DNA from 3 places in the Pseudoalteromonas sp. SR45-1 genome. Region 3 is predicted to be linked to each of the others. Evidence: predicted binding sites of a transcription regulator. Region 3 holds the regulator's gene; each other region holds the start of a gene.
The links. Region 3 encodes FliA, which starts transcription of late flagellar genes. Its sites were predicted from a motif close to CTAAAGNTNNNNNNNNNNNNGCCGATA; they were not measured.
Positions count from the first base shown of each region.

Region 1: a site for FliA is predicted at 7,791-7,817, ahead of H5089_RS19755 (DUF5610 domain-containing protein). Genes of this name have one in related genera too.
Region 2: a site for FliA is predicted at 6,303-6,329, ahead of pomA (flagellar motor protein PomA). Genes of this name have one in related genera too.

Region 1 covers NZ_JACJDR010000028.1:15,606-26,009, forward strand. The annotation lists gene gspM (type II secretion system protein GspM) at 1-463, shown strand, start outside; gene H5089_RS19710 (type II secretion system protein N) at 467-1,225, shown strand; gene H5089_RS19715 (UPF0149 family protein) at 1,248-1,835, shown strand; gene H5089_RS19720 (hypothetical protein) at 1,863-2,069, opposite strand; gene H5089_RS19725 (hypothetical protein) at 2,069-2,428, opposite strand; gene ccoG (cytochrome c oxidase accessory protein CcoG) at 2,717-4,147, shown strand; gene H5089_RS19735 (serine/threonine protein kinase) at 4,233-5,207, shown strand; gene H5089_RS19740 (thiol:disulfide interchange protein DsbA/DsbL) at 5,242-5,865, shown strand; gene H5089_RS19745 (thiol:disulfide interchange protein DsbA/DsbL) at 5,882-6,520, shown strand; gene trmA (tRNA (uridine(54)-C5)-methyltransferase TrmA) at 6,587-7,684, opposite strand; gene H5089_RS19755 (DUF5610 domain-containing protein) at 7,847-8,986, shown strand; gene murI (glutamate racemase) at 9,052-9,852, shown strand; gene H5089_RS19765 (RNA-binding protein) at 9,815-10,294, opposite strand.
Region 2 covers NZ_JACJDR010000005.1:218,223-228,626, forward strand. The annotation lists gene H5089_RS07535 (ligand-binding sensor domain-containing diguanylate cyclase) at 1-613, shown strand, start outside; gene H5089_RS07540 (hypothetical protein) at 655-2,766, opposite strand; gene dxs (1-deoxy-D-xylulose-5-phosphate synthase) at 2,967-4,829, opposite strand; gene ispA ((2E,6E)-farnesyl diphosphate synthase) at 4,935-5,822, opposite strand; gene H5089_RS07555 (exodeoxyribonuclease VII small subunit) at 5,825-6,067, opposite strand; gene pomA (flagellar motor protein PomA) at 6,389-7,156, shown strand; gene H5089_RS07565 (flagellar motor protein MotB) at 7,159-8,079, shown strand; gene H5089_RS07570 (hypothetical protein) at 8,292-8,798, shown strand; gene H5089_RS07575 (DNA topoisomerase III) at 8,844-10,404, shown strand, end outside.
Region 3 covers NZ_JACJDR010000017.1:45,248-55,651, forward strand. The annotation lists gene fliR (flagellar biosynthetic protein FliR) at 1-768, shown strand, start outside; gene flhB (flagellar biosynthesis protein FlhB) at 778-1,908, shown strand; gene flhA (flagellar biosynthesis protein FlhA) at 1,981-4,092, shown strand; gene flhF (flagellar biosynthesis protein FlhF) at 4,114-5,595, shown strand; gene H5089_RS16260 (MinD/ParA family protein) at 5,588-6,448, shown strand; gene H5089_RS16265 (RNA polymerase sigma factor FliA) at 6,475-7,185, shown strand; gene cheY (chemotaxis response regulator CheY) at 7,226-7,609, shown strand; gene H5089_RS16275 (protein phosphatase CheZ) at 7,627-8,400, shown strand; gene H5089_RS16280 (chemotaxis protein CheA) at 8,416-10,404, shown strand, end outside.

The DNA.
Region 1 (10,404 bases), on a different contig from region 3:
GTTAATGAAACAGTGGCGTTCGCTTAAAGAGCAAGAACAACAATTGGTAATGGTCGCTGGTGGTGTGTTTATTATTTTTGTTTTAGTAATGGGAATATTTAGGCCATTAAATAACGCGATAGAAAAAGCACAGCAATCTCAAATTAAACAACAAGAGCTATTAGCTTGGGTTGATGACAGTATTGTTAAGCTAAAGGCTGCAGGCAACACCAGTGTTGCTAGCAATACAAACTTAAGCCAAGTGGTAAACTCTACTCGTGGACGCTATAAAATCAATATTAGTAAAATGCAGCCCAGTAGTGATTCACTTCGTTTGACGCTCGACTCAGTAGAGTTTAATCAGTTAATAGAATGGCTAGATGAGCTAGTAAATCAGCATGGTTTAAAAATTGAAAATTTAGATTTAAGTCGCGATGATAAATCAGGCTATGTGCGCGTAAGCCGTTTAGTATTAGAGAATTAATTAATGAAAAAAATAATAACGTTATCGGCTGTCTTTTTAATTAGTTTTATTGTGTTTTGTATTATTAAATTACCAGCCAGTATTGCGCTTGATATAGCAAAGCCGTATTTTCCAAAGCAATTAGAAGTTGGGCAAACTGTAGGCACTGTTTGGCAAGGTCAAATGATGCAAGTTCGTTTTGATGGTGAGCAGTTAAATAATGTGCGTTGGGATATTGCAGGCTGGAAATTATTTACAGGCAAACTAAATGCGAACATAAAATTTGGTAATCCACGAGAACGCAGTGATATTTCGGGTTACGCAGATGTAAGTTATGGGTTTTTTAATAAAAAAGTAATAGTGACTGATGCCCTAGTGCGCTCAACAGTAGAGCGTGCAATGCAACGTGTGCAACTTCCTCTGCCTGTTACCGCTAAAGGGCGTGTGATATTAGAACTTGATGAATACAGCTCAGGCGCACCTTATTGTGATTCACTAAAAGGTGAAATAGCGAGCCCTAATATTGATGTTCAAGGCTTAAATGGATGGTTTAATATTGGTCCTCTAGCTGGTAAGTTAAGCTGTAAGTCGGGTGATGTTGCTATATTAATTGACCCAGATAATACGCTTGGCCTTGAGGCAGATGCTACACTTAAAGCTAATTTCGACTTCAGAGTGGCAGGTTATGTAAAACCAGATGCCAGCTTACCTAAAGATGTACATGATGCGGTTAAGTTTTTAGGCCGACCAGATAACCAAGGTCGCTATCCGCTCAACTTTTAATGTTTTAATATAAAGAGTTTTAATGCAAATACCCCAATTTACTGAGTTGCACGCAAAGCAGCTCAGCTCATTTTTAAATACCCAATCTCAAGCAATGACCCTTGTACAAAGCCAAGGCTATTTATTTGGTGTAATTTGTTCGCCCAACCCATTAGATGTGCATGAGTGGCTTGAGCAGATATTGCCAAACACAGCTAATGATTTAGATGAAGAAATGCTTTTTTTGTTTATGGCGCTTTATCACAAAATTAGTGAGCAGGTGTTCGAAACTGGATATAAATTACCAGACACATTTGATGCTGAATTTTGTAAGTCGTGGAGTAAAGGCTTCTTAGTTGCAACGAAAGCTTATGCAGAACCTTTGTTAAATGCACCGCAATTAGACGTTGATTTTAAACAAGCACTAGAAAGTGCGTTAAGCACACTAAGCTTTTTTGCACTTGACCAGCTAGCAATAGCTCAGATTGCCAAACAAAATAACATGACAATAGAAGCTTTGTGTCAGTATCAGTATGAATCTATGGGTGACTTTGCATTAGGGTTTGCTGAACTAATTGAAGTGGTCGCAATTAATAGCGGCTTGATAACCGACGAGAGTTGGGAAGAGTAATTATTAATACTAGGCGCTTAGTTTAATCTAAGTGCCTAGCTCTAATATAATATCCGTACAGCCTTGTTTGCACTTTACTATGCCTTTACCAGGCTCGCTGGTGGCTAAATCAAGTGTTAAAACCCCATTACACTTCTCACACTTTAATGTTTTGCCTTGCGCTAATTGCTTGAGCATATTGCGCTGCTTATGAAATGAGTCGCTTGCTTTTTTATTTAATCCTGAAAAATCCACTACTTTGCTCGCTTTTGTTCTAATGCTTCAGTCACTATTTTACATACCGTATTTAAACGGTCGTCATAAAAATAAAGGTTTAAGTCACGCTCACGACAATAGCGTAGGTGAAATAACTGAACAGAGTCATCTGTTGTAAACGTTTTTTCTACATATTCACCTTCAGATTCAGATAGTTTAAGTTGACTGCTGATCCTATTTTTCGCCATATTTGCAGCGGGGCTTCTGTTGACCTTGCTTGCATCACTTAAAAAGCCAATGCCTTCACCTAGTAACCTTTCGCGAGGTTCTTTTATAAGTGGGTGATCAATTGTAAAAAAGGCAAGGATCACAACTACCAAAATAATAAATTTTTTCATGGATACATAAACCTTGATCTAAGTAGGGTTGAATTACCATGCAGTGTAATAAACTGCATTTTAAAAGCAAGTAACTGGGATGAATAAATTATTAGCAATCTATGCCAGTAATTTTAACCAACATTGTTATAATGATTAACAGCAGTCAGATATTTCTGAAATATCTGAAAGTATTCGAGAAGGCAATTTATTAAAGTAAATATGCCTAGCAAGTAACTTGCTAACTTTAAGTATAGAGTACTTGAGTATTGCTGGATTTTTATTTCCAAGCGGCGTTGAGGAACTTCGATGGACAAGCAAATTAAAGTAAAGAATATCCCTGTAGAGGTGAAAATCCAAAAACCGGATTTAAGCCGTCAAGATGATAGGTTCAATCCCCGAAATCGTATTTATGTGCGTGCTGTAAAAGGCCTACATCAATTACTTAGACAGCGCATTGGCTTTTTAGGCCTGCTTGCGTTTATGTTACTACCTTGGATTAATTTTAATGGCCAGCAAGCTGTGCTGTTTGATCTAATTGGTCAAAAATACAATATTTTTGGTTTAACGCTATGGCCTCAAGATTTTACTATATTAGCGTTTATTTTTATGTTGGCAGCATTTGCGTTGTTTTTAGTGACCACCTTCTATGGACGGGTGTGGTGTGGCTATACATGTCCGCAAACTGTTTGGACTTTTATTTTTATTTGGTTCGAAGAAAAGCTTGAAGGCACGGCTAATCAACGTAAAAAACTCGATCAACGACCCATGAATTTTGATAAGTTTTGGCGTAAGACGGCAAAGCATACTAGTTGGGTATTGTTTTCGTTGTATACCGCAATTTCTTTTGTGGGTTATTTTACGCCAATAAGGGAGTTACTCCCTGACTTTGTAACGTTTGATGTAGGTGGTTATGCACTAGTCAGTATTATTTTCTTTGCTGCGTGTACTTATGGTAATGCCGGTTGGATGCGAGAAATTATGTGTTTACACATCTGTCCTTACTCTCGTTTTCAATCAGCTATGTTTGATAAAGACACATACACCGTAACGTACGACGAAAGCCGAGGTGAAAGCCGTGGTCCTCGTTCACGTAAAGTAGACCATAAAGATTTAGAACTAGGCGACTGTATAGACTGTAACTTGTGCGTTCAAGTGTGCCCAACAGGTATTGATATTAGAAATGGGCTACAAGCTGAGTGTATCAACTGTGGTGCATGTATTGATGCGTGTGATGGCGTAATGGATAAAATGGAATACCCGCGTGGGCTTATTTCATATACGACAGAGCGAAATCTCGAAACCCCAGAAAATAAAACGAATCCACTGCGAGCTAAAATTATTGGTTACACGGTCATACTTGTTGTGCTTACGGGAGCGCTTGTCGCTAATATAGCACTGCGTAAAACAATGGACTTTGATATTATTCGTGACCGAAACCAATTATATCGTGTCGATTTTGATGGTTTAGTAGAGAACACCTATACATTAAAGGTAATTAATAAAGCGCAGTACGAGCAAACCTTTAATATTAAAGTACAAGGGTTAGATAACTTTAAGTATATTGGTAAGCAGTCATTTACTGTGCAGGCAGGGGAATCTCATAACGTGCCATTGTCACTTGTAATGGACCCTTATAATTTGAAGGCGCCGATGACTGAGTTTAACTTTGTGCTTTCACCGGTAGATGAGCCGGAGGAGACAATATCGCAGTCGAGTAACTTTTTTAAAGCGCGATAATCGCAACTTACCTTAATTAGGTAAGTTGATATAGCAATTAACAAAAGCGGGTATATAACCCGCTTTTATTTTATATAAGAAGAGTATGAGTAAATTTAGTTTTATTGACTTAACACCTGATCTAATACTCGATGCAATAGAAAGCGTAGGTGTGTACGCCGAATCTGGTTTATTGGCGCTCAATAGCTATGAAAACAGAGTGTACCAATTTAAAGCGGATGATGGCCTGCGTTACGTAGTGAAGTTTTATCGCCCAGAGCGCTGGAGTAAAGAGCAAATTCAAGAAGAGCATGACTTTGCATTTGAACTAGCGGATGCAGAAGTACCCGTTGTTGCCCCTATTTTATATAATGGACAAAGCTTATTTGAACACGAAGGGTATTTGTTTGTGTTGTTTCCAAGTGTAGGCGGGCGTTTATTTGAGGTTGATAATTTAGATCAGCTTGATGTAATGGGGCGATTGATTGGCCGTATGCACCAAGTAGCTAAAACAAAACCTTTTACTTATAGGCCAACAGTTACCTGCGAGGAGTATTTGCATACAGCCAAAGTTCATCTTCAAAAAAGTAACTTAGTGCCCATGGGAATAAATACTGCCTTTTATACTATTTTAGATTTAGTGATAGAGCAGGCGCAAAAACAGTATAAAGATGTGCAAAGTATTCGCTTACATGGTGACTGCCACGTTGGTAATATTTTATGGGCAGGTGATGCGCTAATGTTTGTTGATTTAGATGACAGCCGCCAAGGTCCTGCAATCCAAGATTTATGGATGATGCTCAGTGGCGATAGAGCGACGCAACTGTTACAGTTAGACACCCTTGTAAATGCGTATGAAGAGTTTTGTGATTTTGATCACTCTCAACTCAAATTAATTGAACCGCTGCGAGCAATGCGTATTATTCATTATATGGGATGGGTAGCTAAACGATGGAGTGATCCTGCTTTTGTGCGGAACTTTACATGGTTTGCTGATGACAAATACTGGGAGCAACAAATTTTAGCACTGAAAGAGCAACTTGCAGCATTGCAAGAAGCACCGTTAAAGTTATTGCCGTAATATTTTATTTAAAGACAAGTACAACGAGATACAAATGCTTAAAAAATTAAAACTGAGTTTATTACTTTTATGTTTACCATTTGCAGCACTTGCTGCACAGTTTGAAGTTGATAATCAATACACTGTTATAGATGTAGACAAAAGCAAGTCACCGCAAGTAACCGAGTTTTTCTCATTTTACTGTCCACATTGCTTTAAGTTTGAACCAGTAGCAAAAGCAATTGAAAAAGGCTTGCCAGAAGGCGCTGAGTTTATTAAAAACCACGTTAACTTTTTAGGTGGCGTGTCACCACAAGCACAAAGTAATTTAAGCTTTGCCTACTTAATTGCTAAGCAGCATGGTCAGGCGCAAAGTATTAGCGATCAAATTTTTAAAAGTATCCATGTTCAACGTGCACCATTAACTGAAATGAAAGACGTTAAAAAATTACTTGAAGTAAATGGTATTGATAGCGCAACATTTGATCAAGAGATTGCAAGCATGCCTGTTATTTCAGCTGAGCAAGCAATGCAAAACAAACAGAATAAATATTCAAAATTAGGCGCACTTACAGGTGTACCTACTTTTATTGTTAACGATAAATATAAAATAAACCTCAACACCATCAAAAATCAAAAAGAACTTGATGAGTTAGTAGCGTTTTTATTAGCACTATAAATTTCGGAGTATAATAATGATTAAATTAGTTAAAGCAGGTTTGCTTGCAATATTACTTCCTATGGCAGCAACAAGCTTTGCAGCAACGTATGAAGAAGGCGTGCATTACGACGTAGTTTCTGAGCGTGCAACTAAAAAGCCAGAGGTTAAAGAGTTCTTCTCATTTTACTGCCCTGCATGTAATAACATGGAAGCACTAATTGGTGAGTTTAAGCTTAAGCTTGATAAAAACGTTAAATTTAAAAAGAGCCATGTTGATTTTGTAGGTGTACGTGACCCAGAAAACCAACAGATGATGAGCCAAGCACTGGCGACAGCTGAAGTGCTTCCACAAAAAGATCAGATTATTTCTGCAATCTTTAATCATATCCATACAAAGCGCGCTAAATTTAATGAGCTTGCAGATGTAAAAGATATATTTGTAGCGCAGGGCGTTGATGGTGATAAGTTTGATAAGCTGTTTAAAAGCTTCTCGGTACGTACGCTGAGCTCTAAAATGAAACGCGACCAAGACTACTTTAAAGAAAAAGGCGCACTACGTGGCGTACCTACCTTTATTGTAAATGGTAAGTACAAATTAAACCTAGGTCGTGAGTCGGGTATTACTAAACCTGAAGACATTAGCAAATTAATAAATTACTTAGCTAACAAGTAAGTTTAGCTAAAACAAAAAAAAGCTCCTTAAGGAGCTTTTTTTATGGGTAACGTTTACTGAACGTATTTATTTGCGCTGTAAGAAAACGCCCGACTCAATGTGATGCGTATAAGGGAACTGATCAAATATAGCAAAGCGCTTAACGTTATGCGTACGTGTTAAGTGATCAAGGTCACGCTCAAGAGTTTCAGGATTACAGGATATATAAATTATGCTTTCGTAGTTAGCCACTAAGTCACACGTTAATTCATCCATGCCCGCGCGTGGTGGATCAACTAATATGGTTTGGCAGTCATAGCTTTTTAAATCAATACCATCTAAACGAGAGAAAGTACGCTCGCCATTCATTGCTTGAGTAAACTCTTCACTAGACATACGAATAATATCTAAGTTCTCTACGTTGTTTTTAGCAATGTTGTATTGAGCAGAGTGAACAGATGATTTTGATATTTCCGTCGCTAATACTTTATTAAAAGAACCTGCTAATGCAATTGAAAAGTTACCGTTACCACAATACAATTCTAGTAAATCATTTTTAAGTGGTTTACATAAATCTTGTGCCCACTCCAGCATATTAATATTTACTTTTGCATTAGGCTGAGTAAAGCTATTTTCTACTTGTTGATAAATAAGCTCTTGCCCATTAACTGTTAAACGTTCAGTTACAAAGTCATCACCTAGTACTTCTTTTTGTTTGCGAGCACGACCTATAAAGTCAATTTTGTATTTACTGCTAAGCTTTTCTTTCAGTGCTTTAATTTCACTTAACCATTCATCATCCAGTGGTTTGTGATAAAGCAAGCTTACTAAAATTTCACCGCTTAGCGTTGATAGGTAATCGATTTGAAATAACTTACGGCGTAATATTTCACAAGGCTTAAGATTTTCAATCATCACCTGCATTATTTCACCTACTAGAGGCGCTGCTGGGTCAAATGTATCAACACGGATTTTTTCTTTTGTTTGTTGATCAAACATAATGTGAAACAGATCATCACCGTCGTGCCATACTCTAAATTCAGCACGTTGGCGGTAGTTAGTTGGCTCTGAGCTAAATACTTCTAATTGCTCCACACCAAAACGTTGAAACTGCGTACTAATTCGCTGCTCTTTTTCACTTAACTGCGCTTGGTACTGTGTGGTATCTATTTTAATAACTGCCATTAACGCTACTACCTTATCTAAGATCTGTTTATCGGCGCTATTGTAGGGAGCGCTGCGTATTTGTCTAGTTTTGGCTAGCATTTATGCTGTTTTATTGAACATTGTACTTTAGTTTTTGTTGTTATAGCCGATAATAAACTACGCACGCTTAGGAGACGAATCATGAAAATAGGTAATTATGGCTTTACGCCAAACAACAACATCAATAAATTCAATAATAAAGCTGATATACAGCAACCTACAATTACGTCTCCTCAAGATAGCTATCAACAACGAGGCCGAGAGTTGGCCGCAAAGGTGCTTGGCGATAAAATGGCTGAGCAGCTTGGATTACCTATCGCAGAAAAAAAAGCAGATAAACCACTATTTGATTTTGATGAAATAGTAAAAAACGTACTCGATTTTGTAAGTAGTGCTGTAAATAAAGCAAAAGCTAACGGCGCTGATGACGAAAAGCTCAAAGATATGCTAGGCGATGCGCGCAAAGGAGTCCAAATAGGGATTGATGACGCTGTTGATGAACTCAAAGGTACAGGCGTATTTAATGATGACATGGAAGAGGGCATTAATAAGTCCAAAGAGGGAATTTACAATGGGCTGGATAAGTTTGAAGAGTCGTTATTTAACCCACAACCTGCCAGCGTAAATATAAGCCAGGCCCAATACGTCAGTATGACGAGTAATGCAGAGTATAAATTTACTACAGCAGAAGGCGATGAGGTAAGTATTAGCTTTGCTGATGTATTTGAATCTCAATCGGCAAGTGGCTATCAGCAAAATAGTAATAGTGAGTCGTTTGCAAGCTCATCATCGCAATCTCGACAGGTATCATTTTCGATGTCGGTAAATGGTGACTTAAACGAGCAAGAGCAAGAAGCTATTAATGCGATGATGGAAGACTTACAAGATTTAAGTAAAACCTTTTTTGGTGGTGATTTAGATGAAGCATTTGAACAAGCGCAAGAGCTGAGTTTAGACAGCGATCAGCTGGTGGCTTTTTCTATGGATTTACGCCAAACAAAAACAATAGCAACAGTTAAAAGCTATGAAGAATATAAACCAGCACCAGAAAAACAAGTAGCAGAGGGGTTAGCCCCTTTTAATGACGACCTTAAAAATGCTTTTGAAAAAGCGGGTGAGCTTGGATTACAAAATCAGCTAGCTGGCATTCTCCAATGGTTAAATCAAGATCAGGAACAAATAGATAAGTTAGTAGATTATACAAAGTCTATGTTCGAAAACCTTAATCAGTTAAATTCAGCAGCCGACAGGCTTACTGATTTAGAAGCCACGCAAAGTTAAACTACTTTCTTTTATAAAAACCTCATGGCAAACTGCCGATCTTAAAGTAAAGTAGGAACGGTAGTTTGTCAGCGCATATAATGGTCTTTGATTCAGGTATTGGTGGAACTACTGTACTTGAACATATCAAGCAAAGTATCCCCAATGCTCAGTACAGCTATTTTATGGATAATGCATTACTACCTTATGGTGCTCAATCCCAACAAACTATAATTAACCGATTATGTTCACTTATTCATTTCATCAAAGCCAACACGCTTAACGTCGATTTAATTGTAATAGCGTGTAATACAGCTTCTACATCTGCACTCAGCGCTGTTCGCCAAATTACGGATATTCCTATTGTAGGTGTTGTGCCAGCAATAAAGCCTGCGGCAGAATTAACACGCTCAAATCATATTGGCTTGTTAGCCACGCCGGCAACGGTCGCCAGTTCATACACAAAAACATTAATTGCTGAACATGCACGTAATGTAATCGTTAACCTTTATAGCAGTGTTGAATTAGTAACGTTAGCTGAGGAATGCTTTTTTACAGGCTTTTTAGATACAAATAAGTTGTATCAAGTACTCGATGAACTACATATAGATAAAACTATAGATGTACTTGTACTAGGGTGTACGCACTTTCCGATATTAGCAGGGCCGATTAGTCAGTACTTTGAAGGGAATGTAAAATTACTTGATTCAGGTGTAGCGATAGCAAATAGAGTCAACTTCCTACTTAACCAACTTAACTTATGTATGGATAAACAAACAGACATAAAAAAGCCGCTGCAATATTATGCAACGGCTGATGTGTTTAGCAATAAGCTAGCGGTAAAGCTAGTTACACTGACTGATCCGTCTCAGTACGTAGAGCATTAGAATCATCTTCTTGTTTTTGTTTTGCTTCACGTACCTTTAAAGTACGTTGTTGGAACTCGCTATCGTTCAAGTTAGCAATTGCATTGTCTGCATCAGCTTGCGCCATTTCAACAAAACCAAAGCCACGACGTTTGCCAGTATTCTTATCCTTTAATAAACGAACATTGAATACTTTGCCTTGTTCTTCAAATAATGCACGAACCACACCTTCGTTTGCACGATAAGGAAGGTTACCAACATAAAGCGTTTTTGTTTTAACTTCAGCTTCTTCAGTCACATCAGATGATATTGCAGCAATAGCAATCGCACCTATTAATAAACCAGCACCAAATAGTAATGCAGGGTTTAAAGCTAAGCCGCCTAAAGCAAACTCAACAACAACAAAACCAACTACAGCAAGAATAACAGAGAAGATAAAAGATTTTTGATCGGGTAATTTCATTTTAGATCTACCAATAAACAGGAAATAAACATTAATTTAACATTGTGAACTTGCTATCTTAACGCCTAAATCAAACATAGCAATGATATTTGTATTAAATAATAAATAAG
Region 2 (10,404 bases), on a different contig from region 3:
ACGTAGTCGCCGCTTTTTGTTTGATCAACTCCCTAAAGATATTGAGCACTTTCAACGTAATTCACAGTCGCTGCAGGCACAAGGTAAGTCACTGGTGCTGGTAATTATTAACTTTGATAACTTCAGCCGTATTAACGATGCGTATGGCCCAATTGCAGGTGATAGCTGCTTACAGCAAATGGCTGCATTGTTAAATTCGCGTACGCAGGGCTCTGACTATGTGGCACGTTGGAGTGGTGATGAGTTTTTATTATTATTACGTGACTTTAAATGCAATAAAATAGACAGCTATGCTTCAGAACTTTGTAAAGTAATAGCGGCTAATTCGTTCCAATTACCAAATGGAAAAACAACTAATATCACGGCATCAATTGGTTGGTCATTTTATCCATTACCTTTACTAGGCGGACAGGTAATTAGCTGGGAAACCTCTATTAACTTAGCAGATATAGCACTGCATCAAGTTAAAAAGCGCGGTGGTGATGGTGTGGCTAATATTACGTTTGATGATCAGCTCGATGCATTTGAGTTTGAACAAAACTCTAATGTTGATCAGCAATTAGGTATTTTACAAAGTAATGGCTTGGCAGATATAAAAGTGTGGATGCGATAATGCCCGACCAAGGTTATTGGTCAGGCATGGTGAGGTTAACTCTATTTGTTAAGCCAAGCTGGTAATATTGCAATCGACTCAGGGGCTGTAAATGCCGTACTGGTATCGGCGCTTATATCACCGCCTGCACTGCTTAAAATATTATTAAATCGCATAACCACATTATTTGACTTCTCAGCTACGTATAAATCTGTTCCGGTATACATAATATCAACAGGGTTACCCAGTAGGGTATTTGGACCGCTAATAGTGGTACTTATGTTTACCAAGCCCGATGCAGTTGCTACGTTATTCAATACGTATATTTTGCCATCGTCAGCAACTGCTGCGCTACCAACATCAGAGAGTATTAGCGAGCCACTTAGCGAGTCGTAGTCGATGCCGTGCATGTTGCTTGGTGCTGCTACTGCTGTACCTGCATTTGCTGGCGTTATAAGCCTATCCTCAACTGCAATATTAGTACTACCAGCCATTAGTTTGCTTTTAACTTCGTCAAATACAGCAACGGTTCCATTTGTTAGTGCTACAAAAGCTCGATCAGTGTTTGCATCGTAATCAACATCCCAAGGGCGAGCATCGTTTGCAAACGTAAGCGTCATTAATGGGCTTGCATCCCCTGTGGTGCAAGTTGAAAATATTGAAATGCTTGGAGTATCTGCATTATTTTCTGCAACTAAAATCATACCGCTATCAGAAGCCACATCAAGACCTTTAGGAGATATAAGGCCTGTATTCGAACCAGTAATAATGCTGTCTTGGTTCGTATTATAAGTTTGCCCATCTCTGTTTATTGCCACTTTATTTGAAATAACAATACCGCCAATTGAGGTTGTACTGTTATCGAACGTTGTATAACTATTACCCGCTTTATCAAAAGTTACACTTTCGATAGTTTGACTTGCATTATAGTTGCCAATTTCTGTGTTAAGTTGTGAACTTAATCGACTAATTTGCCCAGTTGTTTCACCTGCAGTGCCCGGATTACTACTTACAGCAACACCTAGCAGCGCCATATTAGCGGTATCACTATCTGAAATATCAGCCATCTCATTTTGTATACCCAGTTTAGTAATTGACTCAGGTTTAATTGTTGAGGTAACTAAATCAGGAGTGATATCGCCGCTCTCACCTGAAAATATATTGCTGAACACAAGAACAGCATCATTTGATTTTTCAGCTACACGTAAGTCACTACCTTCAAGGCTAATATCAACTGGGTTACCAAGCATTGTTGCTGGACCGGCAATACTTCGTGCAACGCTTACTAAGCCCTCTGCAGTTGAAGCATTATTAATTACAAATAACGAACCATCGGTTGCGTCTGAGGCACTGCCTACATCAGACAAAACAAGTTTATTAGTATTTGAGTCATAAACAATGCCGTGAATATTTACAGATATTTGCGTGCCATCATTATTACTTGGAGTAATTGTGCGGCTTGGCATTGCGGCAAATTCACCACCAACAAAATTATCATAAACGGCTACATCACCATTTGTTAGTGCTACATAAAGGCGGTCGTTAGATTCATCATAATCAACATCCCACGGCGCCGCTTCTGTAATAGTTGTGCCTAAAGGCGCTGCATCGCCCGCGGCTGTAGCGCCAAAAGTCGTTACTTGCATAGCGCCAAAGTCAGCAATAAAAACAAGGCCACTCTTTTGTGCTACAGCTATTCCTTTAGGGTTTACCAGTGTTGTGTTAGTACCTGTTATTTCGCGATCTGTATTAGCTGTATAGGTTGCGCCGTCACTACGATTTGCAAGCTGGCAAATAGTTTTAATACTGCCATTTTCGCTGTCGCTTGCTTGCAATAAATTACCTAAGCTATCAAATGCAACGCCTTCGTTAGCTGTTGTATTAAAGGTTTTTAGTTTAGAGGCGTTTTGGTTAATTAAATCGATAGTGCCTGTATTGCTCTCGCCATTGTTTGCCAAAATTAATGTGGCTGATGCAAAACCAGGGTTGCCATTTGTACCGTCGGTACCGTTTTGTCCATCGGTGCCTGCAATACCATCTACGCCGTTTTCACCATCGTCTGAGCTACAGCCTGTAATGCCGATTAATACTGCAAGTGTTAAAGCTGAAAAACTAAGCGTGTGTTTAAGTGTGTTTTTTTGTGTTGAATGAGTTGTTAAATTAGCTTTATTCATCATTTTTACCTTTTAAATATTCCATCAAATGTAGGTAAATAACGCGCTTGCTCATAAGGCATAGACTAAGCGGCACCGATTATTTACATGTTAACCTCATATCAATAACGGCTATAAAATGAAACTGGATGCAAAAAAGTTAAAATTAAAAACAAAAAAAGGAGCCTTGAGGCTCCTTTTTAATAAACTAAGTAAATAGCTTAAGCGATAAACGCCTTAATAGCGTTTAATATTCCTTGCTCGCCTAATCCCATTTCATCGTGCATTTCATCTTGCGTGCCGTGTTTAATAAACTCATCAGGAATACCTAAGTTAAGGATATTAATATCAGCTTTTTGCGTTGCCAAGTATTCATTAACTGCAGAGCCAGCACCGCCAGCAATCGCGTTATCTTCAAGCGTAACAAAGGTATCGTGGCTAGTAGCAAGCTCATTTAAAAGTGCAGTATCAAGTGGTTTAATAAAACGCATATTAACAAGCGTTGCATCTAATTCGTTAGCTGCAAGCTGGGCGTTTTCAAGTAATGTACCGAACGATAAAATGGCAATTTTACTGCCTTTCTTAATTGTATCTGCCTTACCTATTTCAAGCAGTTGCATAGTGCTTTCAATGTCTGCAGTACCTGCGCTACCTCGAGGGTAACGAACTGCAACAGGGCAGTTTTCTTTATAACCGGTGTATAGCATTTGGCGGCATTCGTTGGTGTCGCTTGGTGCCATAATTACCATATTTGGAATACAGCGCATAAAGCTTAAATCGTACGCACCTTGGTGAGTTTCACCATCGGCTCCAACAATACCAGCGCGGTCAATGGCAAATAATACAGGTAAGTTTTGCAGTGCAACATCATGTATTAATTGGTCATACGCACGTTGTAAAAAGCTCGAGTAAATAGCAACAACAGGTTTTAAACCTTCACAAGCAAAACCAGCTGCTAAAGTAACAGCATGCTGCTCTGCAATGGCCACATCAAAGTATTGATCTGGAAACTCTTTAGAAAAACGTACCATGCCAGAGCCTTCGCGCATTGCTGGCGTAATAGCCATTAACTTGCTGTCTTGCTTTGCCATGTCGCATAACCAATCGCCGAAAACTTTTGAAAAAGTAGCAGCGCTAGGTTTAGATTTAGGCAGGCTAGTTGTGCTCGGATCGAATTTTGGTACACCATGGTAGCCAATAGGATCGGCTTCAGCAGGTTTGTAGCCCTTACCTTTTTGCGTTTTTATATGTAAAAGCTGTGGGCCTTTTAAATTACGCATATTACGCAATGTATCTACAAGCATGTTTACATCGTGACCATCAATTGGGCCTATGTAATTTAGGCCTAATTCTTCAAAGAAGGTCCCCGGGATCATCATGCCCTTAATGTGCTCTTCCATTTTACTGGCAAGTTGCTTTACCGGAGGCACACCTGAGAGTAACTTTTTACTGCCTTCACGAATGTTAGTATAAAAGCTACCTGATAAAATTCGGGCAAAGTGATTTGTTAATGCGCCAACATTTTCTGAAATCGACATTTCGTTATCATTTAAAATAATAAGCATGTCTGATTTTACATCGCCTAAATGATTCATCGCTTCAAATGCCATGCCTGCGGTGATAGCTCCGTCACCAATAATGGCTACAGATTTTCGACCTTTGCCTTCTTTTTGGGCGGCAATAGACATACCTAAGGCAGCTGAAATAGAGGTGCTTGAATGACCTACGCTAAACGTATCGTATTGGCTTTCATCGCGAAAAGGAAAAGGGTGCAAACCGTCTTTTTGGCGAATAGTGTGCATTTGGTCGCGACGACCTGTAAGGATTTTATGTGGATAAGCTTGGTGACCCACATCCCAAACTAGGCGATCGTCTGGAGTGTTATAAACATAATGTAGCGCAACGGTTAGTTCAACCGTCCCTAAACCAGACGCTAGATGACCGCTACTTTGCGATACTGAGTTGAGTAAATAATCGCGCAGCTCATTGCTAAATGCAGGGAGTTTGTCTTGCGCTAAGTCACGCAATTGGGCTGGCTCGTCAACCAAATTAAGTAATGGATACTTGCTACTATCAAGTGTCATGGTTTTATATATATCCTTCGCTAACATTAATTCATTCAAAGCTTTTACGAATAATTAATGTTGAGTAATAATGTCAGTGCTAATTGCAATACGTATGAGCAAAAATTAGTGGTCACGCTCAATTAGGTAATTTGCTAGCGACGCAAGAAGTGTTGTGTCAGCATCTATATTTGCCAACGCTTCATGGGCTTGTTGTATTAAATTTTGCGCCTTTTCTTTAGCGCCTAGCATACCTAATAACGCCGGATATGTCGCTTTATTCGCGGCAATATCGGAGCCTTGTGGTTTACCTAAAGTAACCGTATCGCCTTCAACATCTAAAATGTCGTCGTGTACTTGAAACGCCAGCCCTATAGCATACCCAAAAATGCTTAAATTTTCTAAGGTTTGTTGATCTGCCTTTTCACTGCACAGTGCACCAAGTGTAATTGCACAATTAATTAAAGCTCCGGTTTTTAGCTTATGTATTCGCTCAAGCTCTTGTACGGTAATTACTTTATCTGTTGCTGCTATGTCAAGACCTTGTCCGCCTACCATGCCCTCAAGGCCTGATGCGTTGGCAAGCGTAGCAATCATTTTTACTTGTGTTTGCGACGAGCATGTAAATTTGTGATTCGCAATAAGCTCAAAGGCGAGTGTTTGTAGGGCATCACCGGCTAAAATTGCATTTGCCTCGCCAAATTCTATGTGGCAAGTAGGGCGGCCACGGCGTAAGTCGTCATCGTCCATAGCGGGCAAATCGTCATGAACTAGCGAATAGCTATGGATACACTCAATTGCAGCTGCAAGTACATGTAAGTCTTGCTGGTTTGCACCGAGCATTTTACCTGTGGCATAAACTAAAAATGGACGTAATCTTTTACCGCCATTAAATAATCCATACTGGGTGGCGTTCTTGACTGTTTCTTCAGTATCGAGAGGCTGTTTAAAATGCTGTTGTAAGGTCGCTACTACATCTTTTTGAGCACGTTCGATATAATTATTTATGCTCACAGCTATTCCATATCATTATCAAAATTCGTAAGAACTGACTTTTCGCCATTCCCCATCAAAATTGATACTTTTTGTTCTGCTTGCTGTAATTTACCTGATGAAGCACTTGCTAATGCAATTCCACGCTCAAATTGCTTTAACGATTGCTCAAGCGATAAGTCACCTTGTTCCATGTCACTAACGATTGTAGATAATTCTTCTAGTGCTTGTTCGAAACTTAAGTTTTCAGGTTTTTTAGTCGCCATCTTTATTTCAGCTTACATAATAAATTTAGGGGTCAATTTTAGGGGGAATGCTAAACTAGGTCAAAGGATGATATTGGTTTTTTACTTTTATAACGTTAAATTATATTTCAAGTGTATTAATAAAGCCTTAATAGCGGTCTGTTAGTTTAATAAATCAATTGATAATTAGGTAGCCCTTATAACTTGATCTAAAATAGTGCTAAAGGCTGCTTTTTATGTTTATTTATAAAAATGGCTTAAGCAATTCAATATGTTGCCGATAAGCAGTTAATAATAAAAGTTTATGATAAGGCCATTAAGCATGAAACTTCTGGAGGAAATGTGGATTTAGCAACCATAATCGGGATCCTAGGCGCAATTGGCTTAATTGTCATGTCTATGTTTATGAGTAGTAGCGGTGAAATGGCTATGTTTGCCGATGCTCCTTCTAGTGTAATTGTATTTGGTGGTTCACTTTTCATTGTTTTATCAAATTTCACCATGTCGCAGTTTTTGGGTATAGGTAAAGTTGTTGCTAAAGCGTTTATGTTTAAAATTGAAACGCCAGAAGAGCTTATTGAAAAAGCAGTAGAACTTGCTGATTCAGCTCGTAAAGGGGGCTTTTTAGCACTCGAAGAAGCTGAAATCCCAAATCCATTTATGCGCAAAGGCGTCGACATGCTTGTTGATGGCCATGACGCAGATGTTGTTCGCGCCACACTTCAAAAAGACATCTCTTTAACCACTACTCGACATGAAATGGGTGCAGGCTTATTTAAGTCATTAGCCGATATTGCACCAGCAATGGGAATGATTGGTACTCTAATTGGCTTAGTTGCAATGTTATCTAACATGGATGACCCAAAAGCAATTGGCCCGGCAATGGCGGTAGCGCTTTTAACAACTTTATATGGTGCGTTTTTAGCCAATGTTGTGGCAATTCCTATTCAGGTAAAACTTGAACTGCGTAAAGACGAAGAAGCTATGAATCAGCGTTTAATTTTAGATGCTATTTTAGGTATACAAGATGGCCAAAATCCAAAAGTTATCGAAGGTATTTTGAAAAATTACTTAGCTGAATCTAAACGCAAAGTAGATACCGAGGAGTAATTATGTCTGATCAAGAGTGCAAATGCCCACCACCAGGCCTACCAGCATGGATGGGAACGTTTGCCGATTTAATGTCACTGTTAATGTGCTTTTTTGTACTCTTGCTTGCGTTTTCAGAAATGGATGTACTTAAGTTTAAACAAATTGCGGGCTCTATGAAGTTTGCTTTTGGTGTGCAGAATAAAATTGAAGTAAAAGATATCCCTAAAGGTACCTCTGTTATTGCTATGGAGTTTACCCCAGGCAAACCAGAGCCAACCCCAATAGAAACCATTCAGCAGCAAACAGTCGAAATGACTCAACAAATGTTAGAGTTTCAGGCTGGAGATGAAAGCTCAGCTGGCGGCAGGCAAGAACAACGCGGGGATAAACGTGGTGGCGAATCTCGTAGTACTTCTCAAGAGCAATCGTCAGAGCAAGCAACTTCAGCGGCCGATCAGGAACAAACTAACGAGCTCGTTAAAAAAATCGCGCAGCAGCTTGAAAAGCAAATAATAGATGGTGCAATTGAGCTTGAATCTTTAGGGCAGCAAATAATTATTCGTATTAGAGAGAATGGTTCATTTCCTTCGGGTAGTGCATTTTTACAACCTAAGTTTAAACCCATAATTCAAGATATTGGTGTACTGTTAAAAGATGTACCTGGCGAAATAACTGTATCTGGCCATACCGACGATTTTCAGGTATCGAATGAGCTATATATTAATAATTGGGACTTATCGTCAAAGCGAGCTGTAGCTGTAGCAAGCGAGCTGCAAACGGTGCAAGGGTTTGATAAAAACCGCATGATGGTAGTGGGGCGAGCTGATACTCGTCCACTTGTTCCAAACGATTCAAATGAAGATCGCCGAAGAAACCGTCGAGTAGAAATATCAATCCTGCAAGGTAAGGCTAAAGAGTCTGCTCCTATTGATGTGCGCTAAGTTATTGCTTGTGTTATATTTCACTATGTTTGTTTTGATTTAAGGTACTTAATTGCCTTAAGTATCTTGGCAATTTCGTCATTTTAGCTTACAGTACATTTCCTTAACATATGTAATGGAGTGCCTGTGAAAATAATCAATAAATATTGCGACATGCCGGGTAATGGTGATGGTACTGATGACGATAAAAAAACAAAATAGGGCAGAGTATTTTGCCTGAATGGTTTTTATATATTGTTAGTATTTTAAGCAAAAGCTGGGTTTTAATGCTAAGTCCGGCTATTTTTATATTTTTTGTATTTAAAGATCGCCTAGCCTTTCGATTTGTATTACTTACCGCAGCTTTTTTCCTCTTTGGTAACCTAACTGCTTCAAGCCTACGAGCGTTTGATGACATTTATATTTATCGTTATTTAGTTTGGGCGATCACAGATATTATTTGGATGGCACTTATAGCTTACTGGGGTATAAAGGATAAAGTTTATTTATGGCAATGTGTTATTGGGCAACTAGTTGTTATTGGCGCACCTATATTACAACTATTCCGATTAGTTGACCGCCATTTGTGGGATTTAGCTTACAGTACCGTTATTTATCAGACCCTAATGCCATTTATCAATATTGCCACGGTGGTTGTATGCTATTTACCTTTAATTATCCTTTTCACTAAGCAAGGTAGTGTAAAGTCAAAAATAGAAAACTCCCCACCTTCAAAATAGCTGTGCTAAACTACTGTTTATATAAACAGTGAGTGAGCGACTCCCATGAAACTCTACATTGCAGAAAAACCATCACTAGGCAGAGCAATTGCTGATGCCTTACCAAAACCACATAAAAAACATGATGGTTATATAGAAGTCGCTAATGGCGATTGTGTATCGTGGTGTATTGGGCATTTGCTAGAACAAGCAGAACCCGATGACTATGATGAGCGCTTTAAAAAATGGCAGTTTGAACACTTACCTATAATACCTGAACAGTGGAAGTTAAAAGCCAAAACCAAAACTCGCAAACAGCTCACTGTTTTAAAAAAATTAATTAAACAGGCCTCGCAACTTATTCACGCTGGCGATCCAGACCGTGAAGGCCAGCTACTAGTCGATCAAGTAATAGAAGAAGCCAAAATAAGTCAGGCTAAAAAGCAAAGTACGCAACGTTTACTCATTAGTGATTTAAATTTGTCCGCAGTAAAAAAATCACTGGGTACTATGCGTTCTAATCGAGATTTTATTCCGTTAAGTGTATCTGCTTTAGCGCGCTCTCGTGCTGATTGGCTATTTGGTATGAATTTAACGCGTGCATATACGTTAGCAGGGCAAAAAGCAGGGTTTGGTAATGTACTTTCGGTAGGGCGAGTACAAACCCCTATTTTAGGTCTTGTTGTTAATAGAGATAACGAAATAGCGAACTTTGTATCTAAGCCTTTTTACGATGTATTGGCGCATTTGCTTACTCCTGATAATCAACCATTCATAGCTAAGTGGGTTCCAAGCAAAGCATGTGAGCCACATCAAGATGAAGAAGGGCGAATACTTAACAAAGCTCTTGCAGAAAATGTTGCTTCACGTATTACAAAGCAAAGTGCTGAGCTTACTTTACTCGACCAAAAACAAAAAAAGCAAAGTGCTCCATTACCTTATAATTTATCTGCTCTGCAAATAGATGCCGCTAAAGCATTTGGTATGCCAGCTCAAAAAGTATTGGATATTTGCCAAATACTTTACGAACGTCATAAACTAATTACTTACCCACGCTCAGATAATCGTTATTTACCTAAAGATCACCATCAAGAAGCATCTGCTATTTTAAAGGCAATAAGTGCAAATGGGGGGCAAAGCAGTGAATTAGTAAACGGGGCTGATGTAAAAAAGCGTAGTAAATGTTTTAACGATTCAAAAGTAGCTGCCCATCATGCCATTGTGCCTACGGCTAAGCAGTTAAAGTCAGCGAGTTTGAGCGGTGACGAAGCAAAGGTATATCAATTAATAAGCCGTCATTACTTAATTCAGTTTTATCCCGACTATATATATAACGAAACTAAAGCTGAGGTAATTATTGCTGGTGGGCTTTTTAAGGCAAATGCAAAGCAAGATGTAAGCTTGGGTTTTAAGGTGTTAATGGGTAAATCTGAATTAAAAGATGAAGCCTCGCTACCTCCTTTAACAAAAGGTATGCCTCTTTTTTGCGATAAAGGCGAAGTAGTCGAAAAGCATACATCACCCCCTGCTTATTTTACCGATGCCACATTGTTGGCTGCGATGACGGGCATTAGCCGTTATGTTAAAGATCCACAAATTAAAAAAGTATTAAAAGACACTGATGGTT
Region 3 (10,404 bases):
TTTGCTGTCGTTATTCAATGGTTGAGCGATTTTTTGCTGCCCCTGGTACGCATTAGCTCAATGATTATGATTATGGCTGGTTTAGGTGCTAAAAATGTCCCTACGCGTATAAAAATGGGGTTATCAGTTGTTGTAACTTTTCTTGTCGTTCCTGTTCTGCCGCCCGCTACATTCACTAATTTATTTTCGTTTGAGATGATTTTAGTCGTTATTCAACAAATGCTGATTGGTGTTGCTATTGGTTTTGCATCTATACTTTTATTAAATACCTTTGTTTTAGCAGGGCAAATACTTGCGATGCAAACCGGTTTAGGTTTTGCTTCGGTTATTGACCCCTCTAATGGCGCAAGCGTCCCAGCGGTTGGCCAGTTTTTCCTTATTTTGGCCACCTTGTTATTTTTTGCTTTTAACGGTCATTTAATGATGATTCAAATGGTGGTGCATAGCTTTCAAGTGCTACCTATTGATGGCACATGGTGGTCTGTAGATCATTACTGGGACATAGTGACTTGGGGCGGCTGGATGTTTACTACAGCACTGGTACTCTCACTTGCACCGCTTACCGCAATGCTCGTTATTAATATGTCGTTTGGGATTATGACGCGTGCAGCGCCGCAATTAAATATTTTCTCTATTGGTTTTCCGTTTACCTTGGTAGCGGGACTTATTATTATTTGGGCGACACTAGGTAACTTTGTTACTCAGTTTGAGTTTCAATGGTTAAAAATGGTTGAGCTAATGTGTACTTTAGTTGGTTGCTCACCTTAGGAGAAAGTCATGTCTGAAGACTCAGGACAAGAAAAAACAGAAGAACCCACATCCAAAAAGCTTGAAGAATCTAAAAAGAAAGGCCAAATAGCACGCTCAAAAGAGTTAGGTACCATGTTTGTACTTATTTTTTCGGCTATATCGCTTTTGATGTATGGTCCTGAAATTGGTAAAGGTTTATACAATGTAATGGGCCGAACCCTTAGCTTAAACCGCAACGAAGCCTTTGATACCACTAAAATGTTTGCCGTGTGGGGAGAGGTTGCAGACGCGTTGATGTTTCCTATGGCTATGTTTGTGTTAATTATCGTTTTGGCTGCATTTATTGGTAATACGTTACTCGGTGGTTTTAACTTTAGCTGGGAAGCTGCTGCACCTAAAGCAAGTAAAATGTCGCCAATGAAGGGCTTTAAGCGGATGTTTGGCCCACAAGCGGCTATTGAGCTTGTAAAGTCACTTTTAAAATTTGGTTTGGTTGCAAGTTTTGCTGTGTTTTTAATTAATACTTATTTTGATGAAATACTGCATTTAAGTTTAGAAAGTGCGCCGGGTAATATTATTCATGCCTTAGAGATTTTAGGGTGGATGTTTTTAGGCCTTTCGTGCACTTTAATTGTTATTGCCGCCATTGATGCACCATTTCAAAGTTACAACCATAACAAACAACTTAAAATGACAATGCAAGAAATTAAAGATGAGTATAAAAACTCTGAAGGTGACCCACAAATAAAAGCGCGCATTAGGCAAACACAAAGGCAAATGTCGCAAAACCGCATGATGCAAGATGTTCCTGACGCTGATGTTATTGTTACGAACCCAACTCACTACTCTGTAGCATTAAAATACGACACGGAGCGCGCAGGTGCGCCTATAGTGCTTGCTAAAGGCATTGATGAAATGGCGATGCAAATTCGAAAAGTAGCAATAGGGAATGAAGTACCTATATTAGAATCCCCCATGTTGACCCGAGCGCTTTATCATACGGCTGAAGTAGGAGAGCAAATACCCGATCAGCTATTTACCGCAGTAGCGCAAGTTTTAGCGTATGTATTTCAGCTTAAGCGCTTTAATAAAGGGCGCGGTAAACGTCCAACTAAGCTCAATAAAAAGCTGCCAATCCCCGATGCCTACAAGTATTAAACCGTTAACTGAGTAACTTGGAATAGTTATTGCAAATTCTACTTAGTGTCAATTTTTTGAAATTGTAGAATTATGAGTTTTAAAGCGGTATTACAACAACTTAACAGAGACAAAAAAGACTATGCCAAAGGGGTAGGTACACCTTTGCTTGTGCTTGCTGCCTTGGGAATGGTGATTTTACCACTACCGCCATTTTTACTCGATATCCTTTTCTCGTTTAATATTGCTCTCGCGTTAGTGGTTTTACTTGTAACTGTTTACACGATGAAGCCAGTTGAATTTGGTATTTTCCCCTCTGTATTACTAATCGCTACAATTATGCGCTTAGCACTTAACGTTGCCAGTACTCGAGTTGTGTTACTTGAAGGCCATAATGGTGGTGACTCTGCCGGTAAAGTAATTGAAGCGTTTGGCTCAGTTGTTATTGGTGGTAACTACGCTGTTGGTTTGGTTGTGTTTTTAATCCTGATCATTATTAACTTTGTAGTAATTACTAAAGGTGCTGGTCGTATTTCTGAGGTATCTGCGCGTTTCACCCTTGATGCAATGCCGGGTAAACAAATGGCAATTGACGCCGATTTGAACGCAGGCTTTATCAGCGCAGAACAAGCGCGTGACCGCCGCGAGGAAGTAACTCGCGAAGCTGATTTTTACGGCTCAATGGATGGTGCGAGTAAATTTGTAAAAGGTGATGCGATTGCAGGTATTGTTATACTAATCATCAATATTGTTGGTGGTTTATTTGTCGGTATGATCCAGCACAATTTGAGTTTTGGCAATGCAATGGAAGTATATACATTACTTACCATTGGCGATGGCTTAGTTGCTCAACTCCCTTCTTTACTGCTTTCAATTGGTACCGCGATTGTTGTAACACGCCAAAATGAGTCGCTCAATATGGGGGACCAATTTAAGAAACAACTAGGCAACGAAAAGTCACTCTTTATTGCATCTGGTATTTTGATCATCATGGGCTTAGTGCCTGGTATGCCGCATATTGCTTTTTTAAGTTTAGGTGCGTTACTGGGTTACTTAGCTTACTACACACAGCAAAGTAAATTAAAAGCTGCTGCGGCAGAAGCTGAAGAGGCCGCTAATGGCGGAAGCGTTGCAACGGGTGTTGCTAATAAACAAGAACAAAAAGAACTAGGCTGGGATGACGTTCAGCAGGTTGATGTAATTGGCTTAGAAGTCGGTTATAGATTAATTCCGTTAGTGGACCAATCACAAGGTGGTGAGCTACTTAATCGTATTAAGGGGGTGCGTAAAAAGCTTTCTCAAGAGCTTGGTTTTTTAGTGCCGCCGGTACATATACGCGACAACTTAGAGCTTGACCCTAACGCTTACAGAATAAAACTAATGGGGGTTTCAACCGGTGAAAGCGAGCTTAAGCATGGCGACGAGCTAGCGATTAACCCAGGACAAGTATTTGGTCCAATTAAAGGGGTTGAAACAAAAGATCCTGCGTTTGGCCTTGATGCCGTATGGATCAAGCCTGATCAAAAAGATGAAGCACAATCACTAGGTTATACCGTTGTAGATTCAGCCACGGTAGTTGCCACTCATATTAGCCAGTTATTAACTAACAGTGCAGCGTTATTACTAGGGCATGAAGAAGTTCAAAACCTACTTGATATGCTTGCTAAAAGCCATCCTCGCTTAGTGGAAGGACTAGTACCTGATGTATTGCCATTAACTGCTATTGTAAAAGTACTACAAAATTTATTAAATGAAGGCGTGGCTATTCGCGATATGCGCTCAATTGTTCAAACCCTTGTTGAGTATGGCCCACGTAGTCAAGACCCTGATGTATTAACGGCTGCAGTGCGTATTTCACTGCGTAGATTAATTGTTCAAGATGCGGTGGGAATGTCATCAGAAATCCCTGTCATAACCTTGGCGCCTGAGTTGGAACAGATGTTGCATCAGTCATTACAAAATGCAGGCGATGAAGGTGCCGGTATTGAGCCAGGACTTGCAGAGCGACTTCAAGTGTCATTGACACAAGCGCATCAAAATCAAGAAATGGCCGGCGAACCTTCTATATTGCTAACGTCAGGAATGTTACGCACTGTGTTATCTCGTTTTGTTAAGTACACCATTCCAGGATTGAGAGTGATGTCTTATCAAGAGGTACCAGACGAAAGACAGATCAAAATTGTAAGCTCGGTAGGCCAACAATAAGATTTTAACAGGGGTTGAATCATGAAAATTAAACGTTTTTTTGCTAAAGATATGCGCACAGCACTTAAAGAAGTTAAAGATGAGTTAGGTGTTGATGCGGTTATTATGTCAAATAAAAAACTGGCTAACGGTGTAGAAATTGTAGCGGCAGTTGATTATGACAAAGCAGCCCCTAAAGTAGCAGCGCAACCACAACGCCCTGCAGAGCCGCGTACTCAGGCGCCACAACAAAGCATGCATAACTTTGTAAAACCAGAGCCACAGCGTGCCAAGCCTGAGCCTCAAGCAAAAGTTGCTGACAGCCTACAAGCATTATTAGAGCGTCAATCACCGCGTCCTCGTTCTCCTGAGCTTGCATCGATGTTTTCACAATCGGGTATTGATACTACTGTTAACTATCAAGAATCTGATATGGGGCAGCGTACTAAAAATATGTTTGCTCCTGAAGCTGCTGCGCCAGTTCGTCCACAAACTCAAGCGGATAGCTTAGGTTTTGATGATTTAGACCGCGACTTTGATGATTTAGATAGCCCAGTAACCACTCGCCAACAAGCACCTAATAATGAAAGCGAAGAAATGACAACAATGCGTGAAGAAATGAACGCAATCCGTCAATTATTAGAACACCAAGTATCAGGCTTGATGCAGCAAGATATGGCGCGTCGCGATCCAACACGCGCTTGTATGGTTGACCGTTTAGTCGGTATGGGTATCGATAAAGAAGTAGCACAGCAAATGGCATGTTTTGTACCTGATGATGTGTCTCGTAAGCAAGGTTGGAAAGCATTGTTAACTATGGTCGAAGATCAAATGCAAACAACCAATAATGAAATACTTCGCCAAGGTGGTGTATATGCGTTAGTGGGTCCAACAGGTGTGGGTAAAACAACGACTGTTGCTAAGCTTGCAGCTCTAGGCGCACAAAAATATGGTGCCGATAAAGTGGCGTTAATAACCACTGATACATACAGAATTGGTGCTTATGAACAACTTGCAACATATGGTCGTATTATTGGTTGTGGTGTTAAGCAAGTTAAAGATGCTAATGAATTAGCTGAAGTTTTATATCATTTACGAAATAAACGTCTAGTATTAATTGACACAGCAGGTATGAGCCAGCGAGATTTACGTTTAACTGAGCAATTAAACACGTTAATGCGTAACCAACGTGTAGATATTCGCAGCTACTTAGTACTTAGCGCGACAGCACAAATTAATGTATTGCAAGAAACTGTACGTCACTTTAAAAAAGTAAAGTTAAGTGGCTGTATTTTCACTAAGTTAGACGAATCATTAAGTTTGGGTGAGATTATTAGTATTGCGATTCAAAATCGCCTTCCAATAGGGTATCTTACTAATGGTCAACGAGTACCAGAGGATATTCGTGTTGCAAATGCTGAGAAACTAGTTAAAAAGGCTGAGCAATTATATTTAAAAAGAACAAAAGAACAACATTCAAGGCACCAAGCAGTGGCGCCAAGCACAGTAGGGATGTATGATTAACACAGTATTAGATCAAGCAAGCGGCCTGCGCAAAATGAGTCAAAACAATAACAACGGCGTAAAAGTTATCGCTGTAACCGGTGGTAAAGGTGGAGTAGGGAAAACAAATGTTTCTCTAAATACAGCTATTGCACTTGGGCAGCAAGGTAATCGAGTATTAGTGCTGGATGCTGACTTGGGTTTAGCAAACTGTGATGTGATGCTTGGTTTACGTGTAGAGCGTAACTTGTCACATGTCTTGTCTGGTGAATGTGAGCTTGATGAAATTTTAGTTGAAGGCCCTGCAGGAATTAAAATTGTACCCGCTACATCGGGTTCGCAAAGTATGGTTGAATTATCACCATCTGAGCATGCTGGGCTAATTCGTGCGTTTAGCGAATTGAATACCGAATTTGATATTTTAATTGTAGATACAGCTGCTGGTATTTCAGACATGGTACTGAGCTTCTCGCGTGCAGCGCAAGATGTAATGGTTGTTGTATGCGATGAGCCGACATCAATCACCGACGCTTACGCACTTATTAAAGTATTAAGTCGTGAGCACGGCGTTTATAAATTTAAAATTGTTGCCAATATGGTGCGCAGTATGCGTGAAGGCACTGAATTGTTTGCAAAGCTATCTAAAGTTACCGACCGCTTTTTAGATGTATCAATGGAGCTAGTAGCAACGGTTCCTTATGATGAAAATATGCGCAAAGCAACACGTCGTCAAAAAGTAATAGTAGAGCTCTTTCCAAATTCGCCAGCCGCTCTTGCGTTTAAAACGCTGGCAACAAAAGCAGTTAAATGGCCAATACCCAACCAACCATCTGGGCATTTAGAGTTTTTCATTGAGAAACTAGTAAACGGTTAATTATGACAACACTGGTGAATAGAGCTATGGGATATCAATCAACACAAAATTTAAATGTGATTGTTGAGAAGCATGCATCACTTGTTAAAAAAGTGGCATGTCATCTAATTGCTCGATTACCACCTAGCGTTCAACTTGATGATTTAATTCAATCAGGAATGATAGGTTTAATAGAAGCTTCGAAAAACTTTGATGCAACAAAAGGCGCAAGCTTTGAAACTTTTGCAGGTATTCGTATTCGCGGTGCTATGCTTGACGAAATGCGCCGTGGTGATTGGGCTCCTCGTTCAGTTCACCGTAAAAACAGGCAAGTTGCAGAAGCAATTACTGAGCTCGAAAGTAGTCTGAACCGCGAACCAACGGACATAGAAGTTGCTGAAAAACTTGAAATTTCGCTCAATGAGTACCATCATATTTTAAATGATGCGAATACGAGTAAAATATTAGGCATTGAAGACCTTGGTGTAGATGAGGATGTTATTACTCCTGTAGGCCAAGATTTAGCACAAGATAAACCTTTTAATAATGTTAAAAATGATAGGTTTAATGAGTCTTTGCTAAGTGCAATTAAGTCATTACCAGAGCGTGATGCAATGGTGCTTTCTTTGTACTACAACGATGAAATGAATTTAAAAGAAATAGGACATATACTCGATGTAAGTGAATCGCGTGTAAGTCAGATACATGGTCAGGCGATGATTAAGCTTAAAGCTAAAATCAATGACTGGATAAATTAGTAGTAAGTAAACAAAGGTTAATACCTCACTGGGGGATGTTTTGGATAAAAACATGAAAATTCTTGTAGTTGATGATTTTTCAACGATGAGACGCATTATAAAAAACCTGTTACGTGACTTAGGTTTCACTAACGTTCAAGAAGCTGATGATGGGTCTACAGCTTTGCCTATGTTGCAAAATCAAGTGTTTGATTTTGTAGTTACGGATTGGAATATGCCTGGAATGCAGGGTATTGATCTTTTAAGAGCAATACGTGCAGACGAGAAGTTAAAACATATCCCTGTATTAATGGTAACGGCAGAAGCTAAAAAAGAACAAATAATAGCTGCGGCGCAAGCTGGCGTGAATGGTTATATTGTTAAGCCATTTACGGCTGGAACATTAAAAACTAAATTAGAAAAAGTATTTGAACGCTTAGGCTAATGATGGGGGAGAGGCTTATGCCAGCACCAGCTGCGCCTCAAATAACGTTAGAACAAGCTCGTCAGCTCGTTGTTTTTTTAGAAAATGATGAGCAAGACAAAGCAAATCAGTTGATTTTAGAGGCTGCATCTAAAGAGCAGTCTGAATTATTTGCTGAAGTTGGAAAGTTGACTCGTCAACTGCACGAAGCCCTTAAAAGTTTTGAGCTTGATACTCGCTTAACTGATATAACGACAGATGCGATTCCAGATGCTAAAAAGCGGCTTAATTATGTTATAGAAATGACAGAAAATGCGGCTAATAAAACAATGGATGCAGTGGAGGCCAGTTTACCTATAGCCCAACAGTTAGCGGACGAAATATCTCATATCAAACCGACATGGGATCGTTTAATGAGCCGCGAGATTGAGCTTGGTGAGTTTAAGCAACTTTGCCATAGCATCGATAAGTTTATGAACAACTCTCATCATAAGACTGATGAGCTTCAAAACTTAATGACAAATGTATTAATGGCTCAAGACTATCAAGACTTAACAGGTCAAGTTATTCGCCGTGTTATTGAACTTGTTAGGGAAGTAGAAGAAAGTTTACTGCATCTTTTAACTGCGTTTGCTGAACAAGACGACAGTAACAGCACCGCGAATAAAGTAGAACAACAAAAAATAAAAGAACCAGTTGCCACACAAACTTTAGCAGGTCCTGAAGGCCCTATTATTGATAAAGAATCGCGTAATGATGTTGTATCTGATCAAGATGAAGTTGATGATCTTTTATCAAGTTTGGGCTTCTAAGAGGAGAGTAACTGCATGTTTGAAGTTGATGAAGATATTTTACAAGACTTTCTTGTAGAGGCTGGAGAAATCCTAGAGCTTTTATCTGAACAGTTAGTTGAGCTGGAAAATAATCCAGAAGATACCGAGTTACTAAACGCTATATTTAGAGGTTTTCACACTGTAAAAGGTGGTGCAGGCTTTTTAGCTATGACAGAGCTTGTTGATGCTTGTCACGGTGCTGAAAACGTATTTGATTTACTACGTCAAGGCGTGCGAACAGTCAACTCAGAGTTAATGGATGTTATTTTACAAGCACTAGACACCATTAATGAGATGTTTGCGACTATCCAAAACAGAGACAAGCCTGAACCTGCAGATCCTGAATTACTTCATACTCTTCATATCTTAGGTCTACCTCCAACAGAAGCCGAAGCCACTGAAGCCTCTTCACAAACAGAGGTTGAACAACCTCATAATGAAGTGGTGGATACACCGGTAGCTGATGATGAAGATCCGTTTGCATTTGATGAACTATTTAGCGGAGCGCCTTCGGTTAGCGATGCTGAAATAGATGAAATCACTGAAGACGAATTTGAAAGCTTACTTGATGAGCTGCACGGTAAAGGACAAGGTCCTGCAGTTGAAAAACCAGTAGCAAGTAGTAGTGATTTTAGTGGTGATATTACTGATGATGAATTTGACAGCTTATTAGACGAGTTACATGGTGTTGGCAGTTTTGGTGAAGTTACGAGCAAACCTGAACAAAATGATGCCAATAAAACACCTGTAGAATCTGCTATACCAGCTGTAAATACAGTTAATTCATCAGATGATGAAATTAGTGATGACGAATTTGAAGCGCTTCTTGATGAACTTCATGGTAAAGGCACTGCTCCTAAATCGATAGAAAGTGCGCCAGCTGCAAAACAACCTGAACCTGTTTCACCGCCAGCTAAACAAGTGAGTGAACCAGTAAAAAAAGCTGAGCCAGCTAAAGCTCCTACTCCAAAACCAGTAGAAAAAGCGCCAGAGAAGCCAGTAGCTAAAGTACCACCAGCAGCAGCTCCAAAAAAATCAGCGCCACCAGCAGCAGAGACCACTGTTCGCGTAGATACAAAACGACTCGATCAAATTATGAATATGGTTGGTGAGTTAGTTCTTGTACGAAATCGTTTGGTTAGTTTAGCGACTAACTCAGACAGTGAAGCGATGGGTAAAGCAATCTCTAACTTAGATGTGGTGACTGCGGATATTCAAGGTGCGGTTATGCAAACGCGAATGCAACCAATTAAGAAAGTATTTGGTCGCTTCCCTCGCGTTGTACGCGACTTAGCACGTAGCTTAAATAAAGATATTGATTTAAAGCTTATTGGTGAAGAAACCGATCTAGATAAAAACTTAGTTGAAGCACTTGCCGATCCGCTTGTGCATTTAGTTAGAAACTCAGTTGACCATGGTATCGAAATGCCCGCTGTCCGTGAAGCTGCAGGTAAGTCTAGAACAGGTAATGTTACTTTATCAGCATCTCAAGAGGGCGACCATATTTTGCTAACCATCAAAGATGATGGTGCAGGTATGGATGCTGAAAAACTGAAAAAAATTGCAATTAGTAAAGGCGTACTCGATCATGACCAAGCGAGTCGACTTTCTGACACCGAAGCATATAACCTGATTTTTGCACCTGGCTTTTCTACAAAAGAAGAAATATCTGATATTTCAGGCCGTGGTGTAGGAATGGACGTAGTTAAAACTAAGATCACGCAACTTAATGGCTCAGTAAGCATTCAGTCTGAACTTGGTGTCGGTACTATTTTAGAAATAAAAGTACCACTTACCTTGGCTATATTACCGACATTAATGGTCGTTGTTGGCGCACAAACATTTGCGTTACCACTGGCTGGTGTTAGTGAGATATTCAATTTAGATTTAACGAAGACGAATGTAGTTGATGGGCAATTAACAATTATTGTGCGTAAAAAGGCGATACCGTTATTTTACCTTGAGCATTGGTTAGTAAAAGAC